3 regions of the Bradyrhizobium sp. LCT2 genome follow, and region 2 is predicted to be linked to each of the others. Evidence: riboswitches for the same ligand, from Rfam matches in the RefSeq annotation. Region 2 holds a riboswitch; each other region holds the start of a gene.
What was found. A riboswitch is a leader RNA that binds a small molecule or an ion and turns the genes downstream of it on or off. The one in region 2 is predicted to bind cobalamin.
Positions count from the first base shown of each region.

Region 1: linked by a shared signal. The riboswitch ahead of EI171_RS23940 (TonB-dependent receptor) and the one ahead of EI171_RS31680 (DUF1636 domain-containing protein) in region 2 are both predicted to bind cobalamin.
Region 3: linked by a shared signal. The riboswitch ahead of EI171_RS10510 (ribonucleotide-diphosphate reductase subunit beta) and the one ahead of EI171_RS31680 (DUF1636 domain-containing protein) in region 2 are both predicted to bind cobalamin.

Region 1 covers NZ_CP034432.1:4,957,740-4,964,691, reverse strand. Annotated here, with positions in the region: gene EI171_RS23945 (hypothetical protein) at 1,021-1,602, opposite strand; gene EI171_RS23940 (TonB-dependent receptor) at 1,677-3,908, opposite strand; cobalamin riboswitch at 4,022-4,236, opposite strand; gene EI171_RS23935 (hypothetical protein) at 4,302-4,523, opposite strand; gene EI171_RS23930 (hypothetical protein) at 4,611-4,868, opposite strand; gene EI171_RS23925 (hypothetical protein) at 5,008-5,220, opposite strand; gene EI171_RS44850 (hypothetical protein) at 5,376-5,552, opposite strand; gene EI171_RS23920 (adenylate/guanylate cyclase domain-containing protein) at 5,657-6,952, opposite strand, start outside.
Region 2 covers NZ_CP034432.1:6,621,805-6,628,756, reverse strand. Annotated here, with positions in the region: gene EI171_RS31690 (cobyric acid synthase) at 1-1,360, opposite strand, end outside; gene cobO (cob(I)yrinic acid a,c-diamide adenosyltransferase) at 1,372-2,007, opposite strand; cobalamin riboswitch at 2,048-2,268, shown strand; gene EI171_RS31680 (DUF1636 domain-containing protein) at 2,364-2,738, shown strand; gene cobW (cobalamin biosynthesis protein CobW) at 2,735-3,784, shown strand; gene cobN (cobaltochelatase subunit CobN) at 3,784-6,952, shown strand, end outside.
Region 3 covers NZ_CP034432.1:2,084,272-2,091,223, forward strand. Annotated here, with positions in the region: gene EI171_RS10490 (hypothetical protein) at 1-102, opposite strand, end outside; gene EI171_RS10495 (DUF1521 domain-containing protein) at 862-2,355, shown strand; gene EI171_RS45475 (hypothetical protein) at 3,055-3,762, opposite strand; gene EI171_RS10505 (hypothetical protein) at 4,050-5,003, shown strand; cobalamin riboswitch at 5,335-5,607, shown strand; gene EI171_RS10510 (ribonucleotide-diphosphate reductase subunit beta) at 5,592-6,548, shown strand.

The DNA of each region.
Region 1 (6,952 bases), 1.7 Mb from region 2:
AAGACACGGATCGGCCTACTGGGATACCCCCGCGAAGATGACAATCCACAACCTGAGATTTCCAGGCGGGTACGACGCGCCCGATCACGCACCACACCTTGGAGTGAGTCGCTGTCGACATCACCAAGCCCGCCATCCCCGGCAGTGGACACGCACTCTCCACATGGTCGTGGCGAGCGCAGCGAAGCAGTCCAGAGTCTTTCCGCTGACGGATTCTGGATTGCCTCGCTGCGCTCGCAATGACGAGCGAGATGCATCGGCGTCATCCTCCAACTCGCATCGTAAATCGCAGACACGCCTTCGCATCCTCGCGGCGGATTTCGCCCGAGCTTTGCTTGATCGCTCCACCCTCTCAATCGAGAGGGCGCAGGGAAGGCCGGGTGCCCGACGGCACCCGCGGTCTGCTGCGCGAAAAGCACACGCAGGAAGAACCGCACAGCAGCATACAGGTGTAGCCAATCACTCGGCCTTCCCTGCGCAGTGGTTGGACGGCTTATGCCGTGCTCTCCCGGGAGCCGAGTTCGTTCTGGCCTCCCTCACTCTCGCGAAAGTCGCCGACATCGCGCCGGTTGACGCGACTGCCGCATCCGCAAGAGCTTGACCGTAGCAACGACGGCCAGGACCACACGGTTTTGCCGTACGCACGGCCCGCCATTTCGCCGCAGTTTTCCCAGCCCTGTCGACGGAGCCGGAAACTTACAGGCGAGACGAACCTGACAGCGTCGCTCATCCAGCACGAAGTCCTGGGCTCACGGAGAGCAATCCGCCCTGCCCTTAACTCTCGCGCCCGACGCTGCCGCGTCCACCGCAAGCCCGGCTCGCGAAACGTGACGACACAAGATCGCCCCTCAAGGTTGAGCCGGGATGGGCGACACATACGACAAATCCGAATTTCGGCAAAGTGGAATATTTTTGCGCAAGCGGATTGACCGACCGCGGGGGTGTTTTGCCCGTCGGGCAACGCAAGATCTCGTAGCCCGGATTTCACTGCGCTCCCATCCGGGGCTTTCAGAGGGCCGCTCAGGCCGACATCGCGCCCTTGCGCCCGAACGGATCGACCAGGCGGACGATCTCGCAGGCGGCGACGAGGCCGGCGAGCCAGACGGCGCCGGCCAGTCCAATCCGCGCCACGATGGCCGCGGTGAAGGCGCCCTCTCCGCCGAGGACCGGCGTCGCAGCGAGCAGCACGAGCTCATAGGCCGCGTAGGCGAGGACGAATGTGATCGCCAGCATCAGGGGCGTGCGGCCGTGCGCCAGCACACGGAGCACGGCGGACGAGGCCGCGGTCGCGACGAGTGCAGCAGCGCCAATGACAAAGCCCCAGGCGATCGTGCTGCCGGCAACGGGATAGTGCAGCACGCCGAAGCCGATGCTCTGGTTCACGAGCCACGCGCCGCTGACGACGAGCAGTGCCGGCCGCAGCGGCAACATCGCGGCCGCGACGACCGCGAAGGCCGCAAAGGGCGTTGCGCAGGCGAGCGCAAGACTTGCGAGCGCGCATGACACCGCCAGCAGCGCAAAGCAGAACATCGGTGCAAGGCGCGGCGCGACCGGATGGAGCCGGAAACGGTCGGCGTGAGGCGGCAGGATGCTGAGAGCCATGGGTGATCTCCTTCTTTTCGAATTCTAGTCCATTCGGGGGCCTATGACAGCCCCCGTCGCGATCAGAGCCTTGATCAGAAATTGGCGCCGGCCTTGAGCAGATAGGTGCGGCCGGGCAGCGGATAGGCACTGAAGCGGCCGTCCGTAAAGGTGCTTGCGATCGCATAGTCGTAGTAGAGCGCGTTCAGCACGTTGTTGACGCTCAAAGACCAGAAGTAGCGCTCGTACTGACCGCTGAGCTTGAGGTCGATCGTGCCATTGGCTGGGATCGGCCGCTGTGTTCCCGCCTGGTCATTGTCCATGCGCCGCTCGCTCCAGAAGCGCGCGGTGGCGTCGAGCACCACATAGTTCTGCCAGATGTTCCAAGTGACGCCTGCACTCGCGGTGTAGCGCGACACCAGCGGCACGTCGTTGCCGGCCCAGACGCCCTCGCGAAACACGGCCCTTGTATAGGCCATGCCGGAGCGCAGGAGCAGAGAGTCGTTGACGCGATAGGACAGACTGGTCTCCGAGCCGTAACGGCGGGTCGGATCGAGATTGGTGTTGTAGAACAGGACCGGGTTGAAATGGATCTCATTGGCGAGGTCCATCAGATAGAGACTGCTCTGCAATTGCAGCCCGCCTCCCTTGATGCGCAGCCCGCCCTCGACATCCTGCGAGGTCTGGGTCTTGAGCCGGAAGGTCTGCGGCAGCGGATTGAAGAAGGGGTCGAATGAAGGGCCCGATGACACTCGCTCGTCGACGTCAGGCGTGCGGAACGCGCGCGCAGCGCGGCCGAACAGCGAGACCATGTCGTTGAGGCGATGCTCGGCACCGAGATGCAGAGCGTACTGGGTCTCGTCGCTCCTGAGCGGGAGCGCGCCCATGTCGGTGTTGAACGGAGCTGCGGCGTCAAAATGATCGCGCGCCGAGAGACTGACGTTCTGCACCCGCACGCCATAGGAGACGTCCGTCGCCGGCGCCACACCCAATGCGTGCTGAAAATAGCCCGCAACCGTCTGCTGCCTGAGATCGTAATTGTGCCAGGGCGCGAGCCCCTGGCCGGCGCCGCGGTTCTGCTGAAAGCTCGCATCGTAATAATCGAGGCCGGTCAGCAGTTGCGACGGCATCCCCAGCAGCAAGCCCTTCACGCTGAGCCGCGGCGTGATCGACCATGTCGTCAGATCGGCATCGACATAGGTGGACGTGAACAACGCGGGAACCGGCGCTGGGCCGGAGAAGAACGCGCTCTGCTGCTTCTTGTCGCGCACGCCGCTGTCCACGATCAGATCGACGCCGTTGAGCAGGGTCTTCGTGAAGCCGGCTGTCGCGCTGAAGCCCTGCTGGTTGGCGTAGTTGAAGGGTGTGCTGGTGCCCCGTCGGTTGGTCGCGAGCTCGTCGACGCCGATGGACGGATCGACGGTGCGGCCGCCCGGCAATCGCAGCTCCTGATTGTCGCCGGTAACGGTGACGAAAGCAGTCAGGCCTGATGTCGTATAGTTCAGGTTGCCGACGCCATTCTCCTGGAGAAGGCGATTGTTGTCGCGGTAGCCGTCTGTCTTGACGGCATTGCCGTAGAACGAGGTCGACCACGGACCGGAATTGAGCGACGTCGAGACATTGCCAAGCCTGGTGTCGAACGAGCCGAAGCCGGCCTCGATGCGCGCGGCAACGGGCGGCCCGCCGACGCCGTTCCTGGTGACGATGTTGATCACGCCGCCGACCGCATTGTCCCCATAGAGCACCGCGCCGGCATTGCCGCGCGTGATCTCGATACGCTCAATGGAATTGAGCGGGACAGTGGAGAGGTCCACCTGCGCGATGTCGATGTCGTTCAGCCGCCGTCCGTTGATCAGCACCAGCGAATTGGCAGTGGCAGACGCGCCGAAGCCGCGCAGGTCGACGCTGGTCTTCGCGCCGATCTGGCCGCCATAGAGCGTCGTGATCTGGGCACCCGGGACTTGCGTCGCGATGATCTCGGCAAGCGTCTGCGAGGGCGCATGTGCGATATCCGCGGCCGTGATGACGGTTGTGACGGCCCCGACGATGCCTCCGTTGCCGGCGACCGCCTCGCCGGCGGAGCCGGACGAGCCGGCGCCATTGCCTGCCGGCGCTTCGCTCGGGGCTCGCCGCCTCGCCGTATCGCCATCGCCGATCGCCCTGGCGCGCGTGCGGTTCTGATCGTCGGGCCTGGTCACTTCGACCGGCGGCAGCTGCTCGGCGGCGGCTTGCTGCGCGAAAGCTGCGGGGAGATCGATCGCATGGAGGAAAACGGCAGCAACGATGCCGGCGCGAAGGCGCCTGGCGGCAGAGACAATACGGGACACAGTTGTAACCTCGGCATGACGTCAGTGGCACGTCACAGCGAACGAGGCTTTACGGCGGAGCAATCGATTGCTCCGGTGAAGCTAATGCCTGTACTCCCCGACCGACATCTTCGCGTGTGACCACGGCTGACGGCAGGTCTCCTGGCTCGCGGGTCGTTACCTTACGTCGCCTTCCCAGGACCGAGATTCCCAGTGGCATATGACGAAAGATTCACCGCTTACAGTTGCGGGGGCAGCCGTGGCGTTGGGACAATCCCGGCGTTGGGACAATCTCGCACCACGTTCCCTTTTGATCTCCGTGCGGAGAACCGTCACCGATCAATCTACGAGGCGGCCGTACGGAGAGTCAATCGACCGGTTGAACGATGAGCTGCAAACGCGAGGCAAACACAATCAGTCAGGCTTCCGCACCGCGCGCGTCGTGACCACCGCCCGCTCTCCGGCATCGACAAGCTGGCCGATGCCGGTTCGGCCCGCGAGCGCGCAGCGGACGATGTTCTCGGCGACCGACCTGCGGAACCCATGATCCTCGCCCCTGGGCCGATTGCGGCAAATCCGATCCAGCGCCAGCTTCATGTTGATCCGTGTACGGGTGTCGAAATGCGCGCTGATCATTCGCCCGGCCTCGATACGTGATGTTGGGGCGGAAACGTCCGACGATCGCCCGGGTTCCGACACGGGATCGCGCAATAGAGCGGCCGCCTACGCCCGCCCTCTCTGGCGCTGTGCCTGAGCCCAGGCCACCGTGACGTCGCGCGGCGGGATGTCGATGCGCCGGATCGGCGTCAATTCGCCCGAGGCGGAGATGATCGCGGTCTCCTCGCGGCGACAGCGCGGACACACGAAGCGGACCTCGCTCGGGGACGTCGACCAGCTCGAGCGTTTGACGTTGGCCGCCATCGGCCACGCGTCGCACTGCGAGCACGACACCAGAAACCGGCCGGGATCGAGCATACCCATTCCATCCGACTCCGCGTCCTGCCTGCTCCTACCAATGATTATGTCAGGTGAATCGTTCCGGTGCCCCGACACCGTCAACCCCTCAATGCCCAAGGGGCCCGGCGATCCGGCCCTCAGGCTTTTGCAAACCGCTGGCCGATCAGTGCGCGCCCTTGAGCGTGCAGGACGTGGTGCAGGTGACCGTGTTGCCATGGTCGCACGCCTTGCAGGCGGCCACGCACTGGTTCATGTCGCGGGGGTTGTAGGAGCTGTAGTTCCGCACCGGGCAGGCTGCGGTCGAGCCGGTGATGTCCTGTTCCTGGTTGCAGGCCGCTGTCATGAGCGCGAGGATGAGGACCGCAAGCAGACGCATGGGATTGCCCCGAAAAAGCACCGGCAAAGCAACATCAGCGAGACACGCTGCATTGCAGCGAGTCCCGGCATTCCCACTGCGAGCCATCGCGAATCGCGACGCTCGCTCCCGTCAAAGGATGCGTGCCAAATGTTAAGAACGGATTGCAGCCGCCTTCAGGCCGCAGCGCTGGTCGCGACCGCAGCCCGCGTCTCGCGCGCAAGCTGATAATAGTGCTCGGCGAGCTTGAGATAGAATTCGCGCTTGGTGCTGTCGGTGGCGAGCTTGGCGATCAGCTCGCATTCGGCCGTGAGCGTCTCGAACCGTTCCAGCCTGTCCTCAAGTTCTGTCATCGGCGTGTCCCCATCAAACGCCTCAAGGACGATCACCTAAGCCTGGGAAATAGGTCACGGCGAACATCGTTATCGAGTAGAAACAATTTTTCCCGCGCGGCGGCTTACTTCTGCTCCAGCCGCCAGGCACCGTCCCACCTCTCGTCCGGCGGATTGACCTCGAACTGCGCGATGCGGGCGAGCAGCGCGCGCGAGGGACCGTCGCCGGGGACGGCTTCGAGCGCCGCGTTGAAGGCGGCGCGGGCCTCGTCGAAGCGGCGGGCGCGATAGGCGGCAAGACCTTCGGCATAGAGCGTGCGCAAGCCGTCCTGCGCGGCGGTGAGCACGCCGGCCCTCGCCATCACCTCGAAGATCGCCTGCGGCGCGCTCTGGCCGGCGACCGCGAGACGATCGATCTCGCGCAATTCGAGGCGCTCACCGACCGCATCCGCCGTCGCCTGCGAGATCAGGATGCGGGTGCCGTAGACCTTGTTGACGGCCTCGAGCCGCGAAGCGAGGTTTACGGCATCGCCCATCACGGTGAAGCTCATCATCAGCTCGGAGCCGATGCTGCCGGTGAGGACCTCGCCGGTGGCGATGCCGATGCGCAGGTCGCAGGGCACGGGCATGGCGCGGATGCCGAGCAGATCGGGCAATTGCTTCTGCAGCGCGGGCACCTGGTCGGCCATGTCGATGGCGGCACAGCCGGCAAGGAGTGCCGGCTCATCCTCCTCGATGAAGGGCGGGCCCCAATAGGCCATGATGGCATCGCCGATATATTTGTCGATGACGCCGCGATTGCTCCTGATCGGGGCCGACATCACCGTAAAATAGTGGTTCATCACCTTTACGAGGCCGCGCGGGGTCATGCCCTCACTCATCGAGGTGAAGCCACTCATGTCGCAGAACATGATGGTCATCACCCGGCGCTGGCCGTCGATGGCGACCTCGGGCCGTTCGATCAGGCCCTGCACCACCTTGGGATCGATGTAGCGGCCAAACGTCTCGCGGATGCGCTCGTTGTGGCGCAACTGCTCGATCATGCGGTTGAAGGCGGCCGCGAGCTCGCCGATCTCGTCCTGGGTCGAGACGGCGATGGTCTTGTCGAACCGCCCGGCCTCGACCTCGCGGGTGCCGGCCAGCAACAGCCGCACCGGCCGCGTGATGCCGCCGGACACCAGCAGCGCGAAGGCAAATCCGACGATCGCGGCGAGCAGGGTCACGATGCCCGACACGATGATGGCCTGGCGCTGGTGGCTCATCACCTGCGATGTCGAAGCGAAGACCTGTGTCAGCATGTCGGCGCGGATCGCATCAAACTTCCGATTGAACTGGTCGCGGATGGCGTCGATATGCTCCAGCGTACTGCGGGCTTCTGCCATCTGCTTGGCGTCGACCTGCTTGAGCAGCTTTGCGTGGTC
Region 2 (6,952 bases):
GATAGGGCTCGTCGCCTGCCGGGATGTCGAGCTTGGTCAAAAACGCTTTCCGGAAATCATCCGACGTGAACAGGCCGTGCAAATAGCTACCCTGTACGCGGCCATCGCTGGAGATTGCGCCTTCAGGCTCGCCATTCAGTTTGGCGAACGGACGGGCGCGATCGGGCCCGTCGGTGCGGCCGATGTGGATTTCGTAGGCCTCGATCGGCTGGTCGGTCGCCGCATGCACGGCCGCAACCCGCGTCAGCGTCTTCTGCGGACTCATCACCGTTTCGACATCCAGGAGTCCGAGGCCCGGCGTGTCGCCGGCAGGGCCTTCGATCCCGTCGGGATCGGCAACGCTGCGTCCGAGCATCTGATAGCCGCCGCAGAGGCCGAGCACGTGGCCGCCGCGGCGATAATGCGCCAGGAGATCAATGTCCCAGCCCTGCGCGCGCAGGAAGGCGAGGTCGCCGCGGGTGGATTTGGAGCCGGGGATGATGACGAGACGCACATCGCCAGGGATCGCTTCACCCGGCCGCACCATGACGAGATCGACGCCCGCCTCGAGCTTGAGCGGATCGAGATCGTCGAAATTGGCGATCCGCGACAGCGCAAGGCAAGCGATCTTGCATTGGCCCGGCTTTCGCGCATCACTCAGGCCCAGCGCGTCCTCGGCGGGCAGCTCGCCGGCGCGCGCAAACCAGGGCAGCACGCCAAAACCGCGCCAGGCGGTCTTTGCTTCGATCAGCTTGTAGCCGTCATCGAACAGCGTGGGATCGCCGCGAAATTTGTTGATGACAAAACCCTGGATCATCGCGGCATCGTCGGGGTCGATCACCGTCTTGATGCCGACGAGCTGGGCGATGACGCCGCCACGGTCGATATCGCCGATCAGCACGACGGGCACGTCGGCCTTGCGCGCAAAACCCATGTTGGCGATGTCGGCCTTGCGCAAATTGACCTCGGCGGGGCTGCCGGCGCCTTCGACCAGCACGAGATCGGCGCGCGCCTTCAGCCGCTCAAAGCTCTCCAGCACCGCGCCCATCAATGACGGTTTCATCGCCGCGTATTCGCGCGCCCGCGCGGTCGCGATGCGTTTGCCGTGGACAACGACCTGCGCGCCGACATCGGTCTCGGGCTTCAGGAGCACCGGGTTCATGTCGGTGTGCGGCTCGACGCCGGCGGCGAGGGCTTGCAGTGCTTGGGCGCGGCCGATCTCGCCGCCGTCGACGGTCACGGCGGCATTGTTCGACATGTTCTGCGGCTTGAAGGGAAGCACGCGCAGCCCACGCCGCGTGAAGGCGCGCGCAAGGCCGGCGACGATGAGCGACTTGCCCACGTCCGAGCCGGCCCCCTGGATCATCAATGCGCGCGCCATCGCGTGTGTCTTCAGAACTCGACGCCGGCTTGCGCCTTGATGCCGGAGCGGAACGGATGTTTCACCAGCGTCATCTCGGTGACGAGGTCGGCGATCTCGATCAGCTCGTCCTTGGCATTGCGCCCGGTGAGCACGACATGTGTCATCGCAGGCTTTTGCGTCGTCAGGAACTCGACGACCTCAGCGATATCGAGATAGTCGTAGCGCAGCGCGATGTTAATCTCGTCGAGCACGACCATGCGCAGGTTCGAATCGAGGATCAGCTCCTTCGCCTTCTCCCAGCCGGCGCGCGCGGCCGCGATGTCGCGGGCGCGGTCCTGCGTCTCCCAGGTGAAACCTTCGCCCATCGCATGGAACTGGCAGAGATCGCCGAAATGGCCGGTGAGCAGGCGCCGCTCGCCTGTATCCCAGGCACCCTTGATGAACTGCACGACGGCGCAGGGGAAGCCATGGGCGACGCAGCGCACGATCATGCCGAAGGCGGAGGAGGACTTGCCCTTGCCGGCGCCGGTATGGACGATGATGAGGCCCTTCTCGCCGCTCTTGGCCGCCATGATCTTGTCGCGGGCGGCCTTCTTCTTCGCCATTTTCGCGGCGTGGCGGGCGTCGGTTTCCTCGGCCGTTTGGGTATCCGGTTCAGGCGTCATCGGACGGGGTCCTTCGGCTTGACAAGAGGCGGCCAGGGGCAAATGGTGGCCCGGCGTTGGTTCCTGTCCTATGACAGGCGAAGAGGGAATGCGATAGGGTCCGAATCGGCAAGATTTGGGTCCAAAATGCAGCCGCCCCCGCGACCGTGACCGGAGAGATGCCCGAGGCCACTGATCCCTAACGGGATCGGGAAGGCGGGGATCGAAGGGCAAAACCCTGCTCCGCAAGCCGGGAGACCTGCCAGCGCGGACGATTTTTGGACCGGCGGACGGGGTGTTCCGCGACGGGGAAACGGACCCTCGCAAGACCGGTTCGTGGGCCTCTTCGCCTCCCGCTGTTTATTCTGGAAGAGGCGATGACCGTCACACTTCACGTCTGCATTACCTGCCGTGCCGGCGAGACGCTTGGCGAGGGCGAAGTCACGCTGGGCAAGCGCCTTCACGGTGCGATCGTCGACGCCGGCGTGCCCGATGGCGTCAATGTGGTTCCCGTTGAATGCCTGTCCGCATGCAGCCAGGGCTGCTCGGTCGCGCTCAGTGCGCCCGGCCGCTGGTCCTATGTCTATGGCCGCCTGTCGGATGCCAACGCGCGCGACGTGATCGCAGGCGCCGCCGCCTATGCGGCCGCGCCCGACGGCCTCGTGCCCTGGCGCAGCCGTCCCGAGATCTTCCGCAAGCAGTCACTTGCGCGCATTCCCCCCATTGCCGTCGTGCCGGAGGCCGCCGAATGAACTCGCTCGCAAAAGTCCCGGTCACGGTGGTCACCGGCTTTCTCGGCTCCGGCAAGACGACGCTGATCCAGCATTTGCTCGCCAACCCCAACGGCAAGAAGCTCGCGGTGCTCGTCAACGAGTTCGGCAGCGAGGGCGTCGACGGCCAGATTCTGAAGTCCTGCGCCGATGCCAATTGCCCGGAGGAAAACATCGTCGAGCTCGCCAATGGCTGCATCTGCTGCACCGTTGCCGACGATTTCATCCCGACCATGGAGCTGTTGCTGGCGCGGCCGGTGAGGCCCGATCACATCCTGATCGAGACCTCGGGCCTGGCGCTGCCCAAGCCCTTGCTTAGGGCGTTCGACTGGCCGGAGATCCGTTCGCGCATCACCGTTGACGGTGTGATCGCGCTGGCCGATGCCGAGGCCGTCGCCGCCGGCCGTTTCGCGCCGGACCCGGCCGCAGTGGAAGTGCAGCGGGCGGCGGACGAAAATCTCGATCACGAGACGCCGCTGTCGGAAGTGTTCGAGGACCAGATCGCCTGCGCCGACATCGTGCTGCTGACCAAGGCCGATCTTGCCGGCCCGGCGGGACTCGAAGCGGCCAAGGCTGCCATCACCGCCGAGATGCCGCGCCGCGTGCCGATGCTTGCCGTTACCGACGGCGCGATCGATGCGCGCGTCATCCTCGGTCTCGGTGCCGCCGCCGAGAATGATCTTGCCGCGCGCCCGTCGCATCACGACGGCGAGGAGGAGCATGAGCACGACGATTTTGCGTCCGTCGTGATCGATCTTCCGGAAGTCGGCGACGTCGATGCGCTGGTCGCCTCGGTTCAGCGCCTGGCGCGCGAGCAGAACGTGCTGCGTGCCAAGGGTTACATCGCGGTCGCGGGCAAGCCGATGCGCCTGCTGCTCCAGGCCGTCGGCGAGCGCGTGCGTCACCAGTTCGACAAGCCCTGGGGCGCGCTCGCGCGGCAGTCAAAGCTCGTCGTGATCGGCGAGCACGGCGATATCGACGAGGCCGCGATAAGAGCGGGACTTGGTCTTTCAGGATCTGGCATCTGATGCACGTCGTCTTCCGCGAGAGCCGCGGTCTCGAGGAGACCGCGACGCCAAGGGACATCGGCCAGGACCCGGCCGATCTCGTGGTGCTCTCGTATTCGGATTCCGATCTTGCCGCGTTCGCGGCCGGCTGGCGGCGTGGCCGCGACAGCCTGCCGTCGCTGCGGCTCGCCAATCTCGCCGAACTGCGTCATCCGCTTTCGATCGACACCTACATCGAGCGCACGCTGGCCCAGGCACGCGGCATTCTGGTCCGCCTGATCGGCGGCGAGTCCTATTGGCCCTACGGTCTCGCGGCTCTCCAGCAACTCGCGCAGGCGCGCGGTATCGTGCTCGCCGTGCTGCCGGCCGACGGCCGCGACGACACGCTGCTCGATGCATACTCAACTCTGCCGGTCTCGACGCTGCGCCGGCTCAAGGTGCTCTGCGACACCGGCGGTCCGGTCGCAGCGCAGGCCGCGATCGCACAACTTGCGCTGGCCTCGGGCCTCTATGCCGGTCCGGTCGTCGGCGAGACGACCGTGCCCGAGATGGGCTTTTACGAGCCCGCGCGCGGTGTCATCGCCGTGCCGACCGCCGGCGAGGGCAAGCCTCGCGCGCTGGTGACGTTTTATCGCTCGTACCTGACCGCCGCGGACACCGGTCCGGTCGATGCGCTGATTGCGACGCTGCGCGAGAAGGGATTTGACGCCTATGGCGTGTTCGTCACCTCGCTGAAGGCCGCGGGCGTCGCGGACTGGCTGCGGCTCCAGCTCGTGGAAAATCCTCCGGCCGCGATCGTCAATGCGACCGCGTTCTCCGCGATCGGCGACGACGGCACGACACCGTTCGATGCGGCATCGTGTCCCGTGTTCCAGGTCGCGCTTTCCACCGCGCGGCTCGAGGACTGGGCGGAATCGCTGCGCGGCCTGTCGCCCGGCGACCTCGCGATGCATGTGGTGCTGCCCGAAGTCGACGGCCGCCTGTTTGCGGGGGTGGTGAGTTTCAAGTCGGCTGCGGAACGTGATCCCGACCTGCAATTCTCGCATCTTGCCCATCGCCCGGATCCGGAGCGCGTGAAGGCCATCGCCGCGCGCGTCGCGGCCTGGCAGAAGCTCGCGGTGAAGCCGGCCGGCGAGAAGCGGCTGGCGGTCGTGCTGTCGAACTATCCGGGCCGCCCGCACCAGATCGCGCACGCAGTGGGTCTTGACGCGTTGGCCTCGGTCGAAGCCTTGATGTCCGATCTTGCGGGGACCGGCCTCGATGTCGTGCCGGTCCAGGCTCTCGGTGAGACGCTGCTGAGGCGGCAACTCTCCTGGAGCGTCGCCGAATACAGCGCGGCGCTCTCGCGTCTTCCGCAATCCTTGCAGGATGATCTCGCGCAAGCCTGGGGCGCGCCGGAGAGCGACCCGAGCTGCCGCGACGGCGCGTTCCACTTCGCCGCGATCCAATGCGGCAAGTCGATCATCGCGGTTCAGCCGGAACGCGGCGATGCAACCACGCGCGACGCCGACTATCACGATCTCGCCCGCACGCCGCGGCATGCCTATGTCGCGTTCTATCTCTGGCTCCGCGAGCAGGGCTGCGATGCTGTCGTGCACATGGGCGCGCATGGCACGCTGGAATGGCTGCCGGGAAAATCCGTGGCGCTGTCATCGAGCTGCTGGCCGGAAGCCCTGATCGGTGATCTGCCTGTCATCTATCCCTTCATCGTCAACGATCCCGGCGAGGCCGCGCAGGCCAAGCGGCGCATCGGTGCCGTCACCATCGGCCACCTGCCGCCGCCGCTCGAAAAGTCCGCCGTGCCGGATGGCCTGCGCAGGCTCGAACAGCTCCTCGACGAATATTCGACGGCCGATGGTCTCGATCCCGCCCGCCGCCAGCGGCTGATCGCCGCGATCCGGGACGAAGCCCGCGTGGCCGGACTGGAGGACGATCTCGGCCTCGATGCATCGGCAGCGCCAGCCGAAGCGATCCCGCGGATCGACCGCTTCGTCTGCGATCTCAAGGAAAGCCAGTTCGGCGACGGCCTGCACGTGTTCGGCCGCGGCGCCTGCGGCGAAGCGGAGCGGGACGCGCTGCGTGCCGCACTTGCGGGCCGGCGCATCGCGCCGGGGCCGTCGGGCTCGCCCTATCGCGGGCGCCAGGACGTTCTGCCGACGGGACGCAATCTGTTTGCCGTCGATCCGCGCGCCGTGCCGACGCCGTCGGCGCATGCGCAAGGCATCAAGCTCGCGGAAGAGCTGCTTCGCCGCCATTTGCAGGATCACGGCGACTGGCCGAAAGGCCTCGTGGTTGATCTCTGGGGCTCGGCGACGATGCGCACCGCCGGCGAGGAATTCGCGATGGCGCTGCATCTGGCGGGACTTGCGCCGCGCTGGGATCACGCCTCCGGCCGCGTCACCGGCTATGACATCATCGCGCCGGCCGAGCTCGGCCGTCCCCGCATCGACGTCACGCTGCGGCTGTCGGGCCTGTTCCGCGATGTCTTCTCCGGCCTCGCCCAGTTGTTCGAGGCGGCGGCCGAGGCGCTCGCCGCGCGCGAGGAGGAGGGCGACGAGAATCCGTACCGACACCGTGCGTCCCGCGTGTTCGCGCCGCGTCCCGGGCAATACGGCGTCGGCCTCTCGGCGATCCCTGATGCCTTCACGGCGGAGACGCGCGATGCGGCCGGCGAAGCCTGGCTGTCGGCGTCGTCCTGGGCGTTCTCCGCCGACGGCGAGATCAAGCCCGATCGCGCCGGCATCGAGAAACGGCTCGCGTCGGCCGATGCCTTCGTTCACGTCCAGGACTTGCCGGAAACCGATCTTCTGCTCGCCGCCGACTATGCCGCGCATGAAGCCGGCGTTGCCGCGGCCGCAGCACATCTCGGCGCGGCGGGACCATCGCTCTATCATCTCGACGCGACGCGTCCCGACCAGCCGCATGCGCGCACGCTGACGGAGGAGATCTCACGCGTGGTCCGCGCGCGCGCGGCCAATCCGGCCTGGATCGCCGGCATGATGCGCCATGGTTTTCGCGGCGCCGCCGAGATCACCGCGACACTCGAGCATATGGCCGCCTTCGCCCATCTGGCCGGCGCCGTGCCGCCGCATCTGTTCGATCTCTACTACGATGCGACGCTCGGCAACGACGACGTCCGCGCCTTCATGGCCCGCGAGAATTCCGCGGCGCTCGCCGCGATGGAGACGT
Region 3 (6,952 bases), 4.5 Mb from region 2:
AAAGACCTTGTCGACTGTCCCGCCCAAGGCAGAACCAATCGCCGCTCCGGCGGGGCCGCCAAGCCATCCGCCCGCAGCGCTTCCGATCATTTCTCCGATCATCAGTTTCTCCTATGCTGTCTTGTTACGCTCAATAGACGACTCCTCGCCTAGAGTTCAGCGTGCTCATGCTAGGGGCGCTACCTTTCCAGAAGCTGACGAGTCATCCGAAGGGACTGTTGCGGCGGCCCAGCGCTTGCTCGACTTATCGGTTCGCTCAGGCTTGTCTAGCCGCGCGTATGGCTCGGCGCGTCGGAAAGGATAGCGTTACCGTGCTTGCCTGCGTTCATGCGAATTGTTCGTTCTTGCGGAACGAGCGGCGGCGTTTCGGTTGCGTGGAGCGACGCGACCGGCCGGATAAGGCGATCGAGTTGGAGTGACTGGTTGAGTCATCCAGTCCCCAGCTTTGGCCGTTGGCGGATGCCGAAGGGGCGCAGGTTTGGCGAGCCCCTGATGCTGTGGAAGCTGACCGTCTAGTGGCCCGCACGCATACAGATCGCATCTGAAGTCTATGGATTGCTGTACCCCGATCGGTGTCATCGCAGCAAGTGCGACGTCGATAGTTTATTATCGTCAGCTTTTCGACAGGTATTGCGGGTAGCGTTTCTGACGTTGAATGCGCGTGCGATATGCTCGTGCCATAACTGCGGAGTATGAGGACGGAGTGGCCTCTTCAGGGACGCAGGTGCTAGTGACGACAGGCATATATGCGCTTGGGTGGGCTAATGGTGTGCTCATGCAGGTCTGAAGGGCGTGTTCGGTTGACTAGCGCGTAAGGCTTGCAGGTTTACAGCTTTCTTCAATGCAACAGGAGTGAACTAAATGCCGTATCTTCCCGTGGCCGGTCTTCCCGTGGTCGGCGCGCTCGATTCGACGATGAACGGAGTGGTGCCGGAAGGCGCGGTTGTCGCTCCTGCTTTCAACGCCTTGTTGGGGCAGTATGCCCCGGTGAGCTATCAGTACCTACCGGTAGCTTCGCCAGCCCTGGTCGGTTCGGTCGTTACAAGTGTTGTTCCCGTCGCCGTGGCTCCAGCCGTCGTTACTACCCAGGCGTACATGATGGCGCCGCCCCCTCCCACCATGCTGGTGGGTCAGCCGAATCAGAGCTCTGAGCCTCCTGTGGATCCGGTGTGGACGCATGAGGTCAAGGATGGCAAGGCCACGATCAATCTCGGCGACAAGTATGCGATTACGGCGGACGAGAAGGATGGCACCTGGACAGTTCGCAACAACCAGACCGGCCATGTCACGAAGATCCATGGCGACCCCCACGTCGACGCCGACGGAGACGGCAAGGACGACTTCGATTTTAAGAAAGATATGACGTTCCAGCTCGACGATGGCACGAAAATTACCGTCAATAACGTCGACTACGGCAATGGTGAGGCCATCTCCTCAAAGCTTACCATTACAAACGGCCACAACGCGATGGTTGTGGAGGGGCTCGGCGACGCTAAGGATGGCAAAAACAACCTGAGGGTGACGCAGTCCAATGCTGGAATGACCCTTGATGAGTTGACAGCCGATGGTGCTCAGACAATCTATGAGAGCGGCCAGGGTTGGGTCGATGGCGCCGGACGCGCGGTAAATCAGGCGAGTATCAATGCGGGTGAACGGGGGCGCGGACCGGGCAACTACCAGTATGCAAGTCCGCCGTCAGGCTGTGCGAGCCCCGTCTTCTTCGTTCCGCCTCCGCCGCCGCCCCTCGCGATGGTACCGGTTGCGGTCGCTCCGACTCCTGGGCAGTCGCCTCAGTCGGCGCCAGTTTGGTCGCATGAGGTGAAGGACGGCAAGGCGACGATTAACCTTGGTGATAAGTATACGATCACGGCCGATGAGAAAGACGGCACCTGGACCGTTCGCAACAATCAGACCGGCCATGTCACGAAGATCCACGGCGATCCTCACGTCGATGCGAATGGCGACGGCAAGGATGACTTCGACTTCAAGAAAGGCATGAGCTTCGAGCTCGATGACGGCACAAAGATTACCGTAGACACGGTCGATTTTGGTAAAGGCAAAACCATTTCCTCAAAGCTGACCATCACCAACGGCGACAATGCGATGGTTGTCGAGGGACTCGGTGATGATAAGGATGGAAAGAACAATCTGAAGGTGACCCAATCCAATGCCGGCCGAACCCTTGATCAGCTGACATCTGATGGAGCTCAGACAATCCACGAGCAAAATCAGGGATGGGTTGACAACTCCGGACGCAGGGTGACGCAGTCGGTCATCGACCACAATGAGAACCCGGACGCGCCGCCGGATTTCAAGACCATGATGCGGGAAATGATGTTGCGGCGGGTTGCGTGAGGCCGAGTCCATCAATTGGACAAATTGTGAAGCGGGCGGCGCTAGCGCCCGCTTCTCATGTTCGGCGAGCGACGATGAGAATAGCAGGTGCTGCCGCCTATGAATCCAGAATCGCTGCTCGCGTCCGACGATCGCGCAGTCAAAGCTTTGGCCCCAACCGGGCCAACAGCAGCCCGTGACGGCAGGACAAAGTACTGGCAACATCTTCCAATGCTGTGGCGAAGGCGCACGAGTTGCATACGCAGGAGAGCCCTCACGCTCTGAGCGCCAACGATGCTGGCCCTCAGGAAAAGTCCTTGAGATCTCTCTAGCAGACAGGTTCGCGGTCAGCCGCGGATCTGAACAAGGACAGCCTGGCGAGCGCAATCGATCCTCGAATGAGGGAAATGTTGCACGGCTTGCGTGCTATCGTTCATTACCCCTTGCTGAGAGCGCTCGTATCGTCATTCTTGGGCGGGATAGCAAGGAGCTTGCCGGTGGAGCTTCGGCCTTGCTGTGCAGGTCTGCCGCTGCGGAAGACCAAAAGTCGCAGCAGCGTTTGCCGAGAGAGCCGGGTGCACACCGATTTGTGGACCCGCTCGGCAAGCCATTTGGAGCATCGCTGAAGGCGCGTCTGGCTTGCTGCAGGTACCAAGTCCCACTTGCTTCGTCCAATCGGGCTCGTTTTAAACAGCGGGCCCGATGTATCCCCATCCCGCCTCACCCCTCATCCAGCTCGCTCATGGCATCATCCATATCCGACTGGGAGTCGCTTATGACTTGCGTGGCGACGGAAACGAGCGCCTTCTCGAAAGCTTGCTGCAACAATGCCGCAGGCGACCGGTTGCCGCCGTTCGCCGCGGTGTCGGGGTCTGCGCCAGCCTCTGGCCTTGTCGCTGCGATATCGGCGGCGCCTGCGTCCATGTCGTAACACTCACATAGCGGCGTCGCCGCGAGATGACCTGCTCTCTGATAGCAGGGGCAGCTTGCGAGAAGCTGACGAAGATCGCGTCTCTGATAAATTCTGCGATCACTGATGTTGAGTTGATTTGCCTCGTGGAATGTCGATGTGCAAAGGACTGTGCTGGCACGACACGAAAGGTGGATCGGCTGGGCATCTGTCAGCGAAAAGACCGTCCGGGGGCAAGCCCTTGGTGAGCGAATATTAAATTCCGGCTTGGCGAAATTCTGTTGCATCATAAAAGTCGCCACGTTCAACCGCCGCGATGCGGTCCAGCAGGCAATCGAAGGACAGATCTCCCAAGCCAACTGTCCATGGCAAGATGCAGCAGATGTGACGAAATCGACCTCGCGCTTGCCGTTCTTGTTCGCGGTTCTGAATGTCAAGCACCTAGATTGCGAAGACGCGGCGCGGCTGATCTTGATTCTTTCTAACCCTGCAGAACGATTTTTCCGGCGCGTGCGCAAGCGTATCACGTTGATGGGGCTACGAAAGCCTGCGCGCTTAGCCCGTAATTATCACAGTCGCTGCCGTTCGAAGTTCAATAGGTCTTCGAGCTCCCACAAAAGTGCCGCGACTCTGAGGATCGCTTTTGGCGCCAATTTGTCTTCTCGTACGCTGCAATAAGGAGGCCCGCCCTCTGTCTCACGATGCGAGCCAAAAAAAGACGCGATGGGGTTGCACCTCGCCAAACTTCTGGGATAGGTCGTCAAGTACTTGGAAGTAGCAGCCGGCGACCGGGTTGCAAAATGAGATGGGAGACATTTGGGTGCGAACAGAGTTTTCGTGTATCAATCGGTCTAAAGCGATCTTTGATGACATTTATGCTTTGGATGATCCAAGGGCATACTTCTCTGTCCTGGGCGACTTGGATTATATGATCCCGGACGTGGCTGAGCCGGTCGTGCGACAAATTCTGGCAGCGAAAGCTTCCGCAACCGGTCTTAAGCCTGTCGTTCTTGATATTGGATGTTCATACGGCATCAACGCAGCAGTGCATCGCTTTCCACTGACCTTCGGGGGCCTGCGTCACCGCTACGCTCGGCGCGAAATGAGGGCGATCAGTTCTGAGACACTGGTGCGCCTCGATCGCAATTTTTATGCGGCTTGGCCCGATGTCGGGTTGGCGCGGTTTATCGGCTTGGACGTGTCGGCGCCGGCGATTAGCTATGCAACAAACGTTGGCCTCCTGGACCAGGGCATTGTCGCTGACCTTGAAAAAGACGCGCTATCGACAGACAGCGCGCAAATTCTCCGCTCTGCGGATGTTATCATGTCGACGGGTTGCATCGGCTATATTACCGAGAAGACGTTCAGAAAAATTCTCGATGCGACCGAGAGATGTCCATGGATCATCTCCTTCGTGCTACGAATGTTTCCATTTGAGTCTTTGGCCTCGACCTTCGCGAACCGTGGCCTTGTGACGGAACGTCTTTACGGCGCGACATTTATCCAGCGCCGCTTTCGCGATGCTGAAGAGTTTGAAGGTTGTTTGGCCAGCTTGGCGGCTCTTGGCGTTGATGCGACCGGCCTTGAATCAGAAGGGCTGTTTCACGCCGATCTGATCTTGTCTCGCCCTGAGGCCGATGCGCGCGCCACTCCTCTGGAAAACATTGTCACGGTCGCCAGCGGCAGGGGGCGGCCGATCGGCCCCCGTTACGTTCATGTTGAAGGCACCGAGGGCTTGCAGGTCGCGCTAGAGCCATGACAGGTCAGAAGCCGCTACGCTGCGCGCCAGCCCCGTTCTGGGCTGGATCAGGAGGTCGAGAACGAAGCCATTCTGGCCAACAGAGCGCCGCAGCCGATGATATTTCGGAGGGATGGACCTCTGGCTCGACCATGCGCAAGCCGAAGTAAAAACCAGGAATATAGCCCACGCGGGACCGATCACTTTCGAGCGGGAGGCTATAGCGCGAGCGATAAACGTGCTGGTGTTCTAGTTCTCGGCCGCTCCATTCGTTAGCTTGACGGTGTCCTTTTGCCCTCGGGAGCTTGATCTCCCGCAACGGAAGGCTTGACGAATCTCGTCGGGTGCCGCCTAGATGTGGATCTGTCTCGGTCTTCTGTCCTTTATTTTGTGGGACCGAAGCTAAGAGGGAACCCGGTGCGCCGAACGGCTGCTCCGGGGCTGCCCCCGCAACTGTGAGCGGCGATCGGTTCATGTCAGTGATCGATCTCTCGTCAGTCGATCCACGCTCGCTGATCGGCAAGGGACGGGTCGGCCTCCTCGACTCGACCGGCACCTATGACGTCGATCGCTTACGACTTCTGGAAGCGGCAGCAGCAGACCCATCGGATGGGCGAGGAGGTGCCGCTCGGCGCCGATCTCAAGGACTGGGCGTCGGACCGCGTCACCGCCAACGAGCGCGCGCTGCTCGCCCAGATATTCTTCACTCAGTCGGACATCGAGGTCGGCGACAACTATCTCAAGCGCTACATCCCGATCTTCCAACCGCTCACCGTGCAGATGATGATGGCGACGTTCACCAACATGGAGACCGTCCACATTGACGGTTATGCGCTGCTGCTCAAGACACTCGGCATGCCCAAGACCGAGTTCGAGGCATTCCGCGACTATGCGCAGATGCGCGCCAAAGCGGACTACATGCACGAGTTCGGCGTCCATACCGTGGCTGACGTCGCTCGCACCCTTGCGATGTTCGGCGCCTTCACAGAAGGCATGGCGTTGTTCGCGAGCTTTGCCATGCTGCTCAATTTTCCGCGCCACAACAAGATGAATGGCATGGGACAGATCGTAAGCTGGTCTGTGCGCGACGAGAGTCTCCACTGCGAAGGGATCATCAAGCTATTTCACGAATGGCACCGCGAAACCGGCGTGGTGACGCGCTCCGTCCGTAACGACATCATCGACGTCGCCAAGACCATGGTGAAGCTGGAGGAGAACTTCGTTGATCTCGCCTTCGGCCTCGGCAAAATCGAGGGCATGCGGGCTGAGCAGATCCACGCTTATGTCCGCTATGTCGCGGATTGGCGACTGACCCAGCTCGGAATTACCCCGGTCTTCGGCTTCTTCGAGGCCAGAGAGAGCGGGTTTACCCAGCTCCGGCCGCATCCGTTGCCACGGCTGGTCGAGATCCTGAATGGGGTCGAGCACGCCAATTTCTTCGAACAGCGCGCTACGGAGTACTCCAAGGGGCGAGCCGCGGCAGCTGGGATGGCGAAGAGGGGGGTGGGCGGCTTTCGGCCGTATGCAGGACGACCGCAACAGCGTTTTGTTGGAGCGCGATCCTGATAATGCTCGTACTTTCGCAGAAGTCCGCTGATGCTTGCGGAGCAAAGCTCGACCAGTGACATTAATCCAGCCTACCGAAGCTGTGATAGTTGACCCATGAGGGCGAGCCGTTGCAGTCACGCCAATACTATCAATCGCTCGCGTCCTTGCATTGTGGGTGCTCACGTCTGCCAACAGGGCAGGACAAGCGGCAGGCGGGGCAAGCAGTTCGAATGTTGGACCTGCGCGGTCAGAACGCGCCTATCCTATTTCAGAACGCACTCTCACCTTTGTCGTCGAGGACATGACCGTCCCGCGATCTTCTAGAATCCCCGCGGGATGTCGCTGGACGCGCTATACCGACTTTGTCCTCTTTAGCGCCAGCGCGTTTGTTTCTAGCGCGTCCATATGAACAATGATCTCAT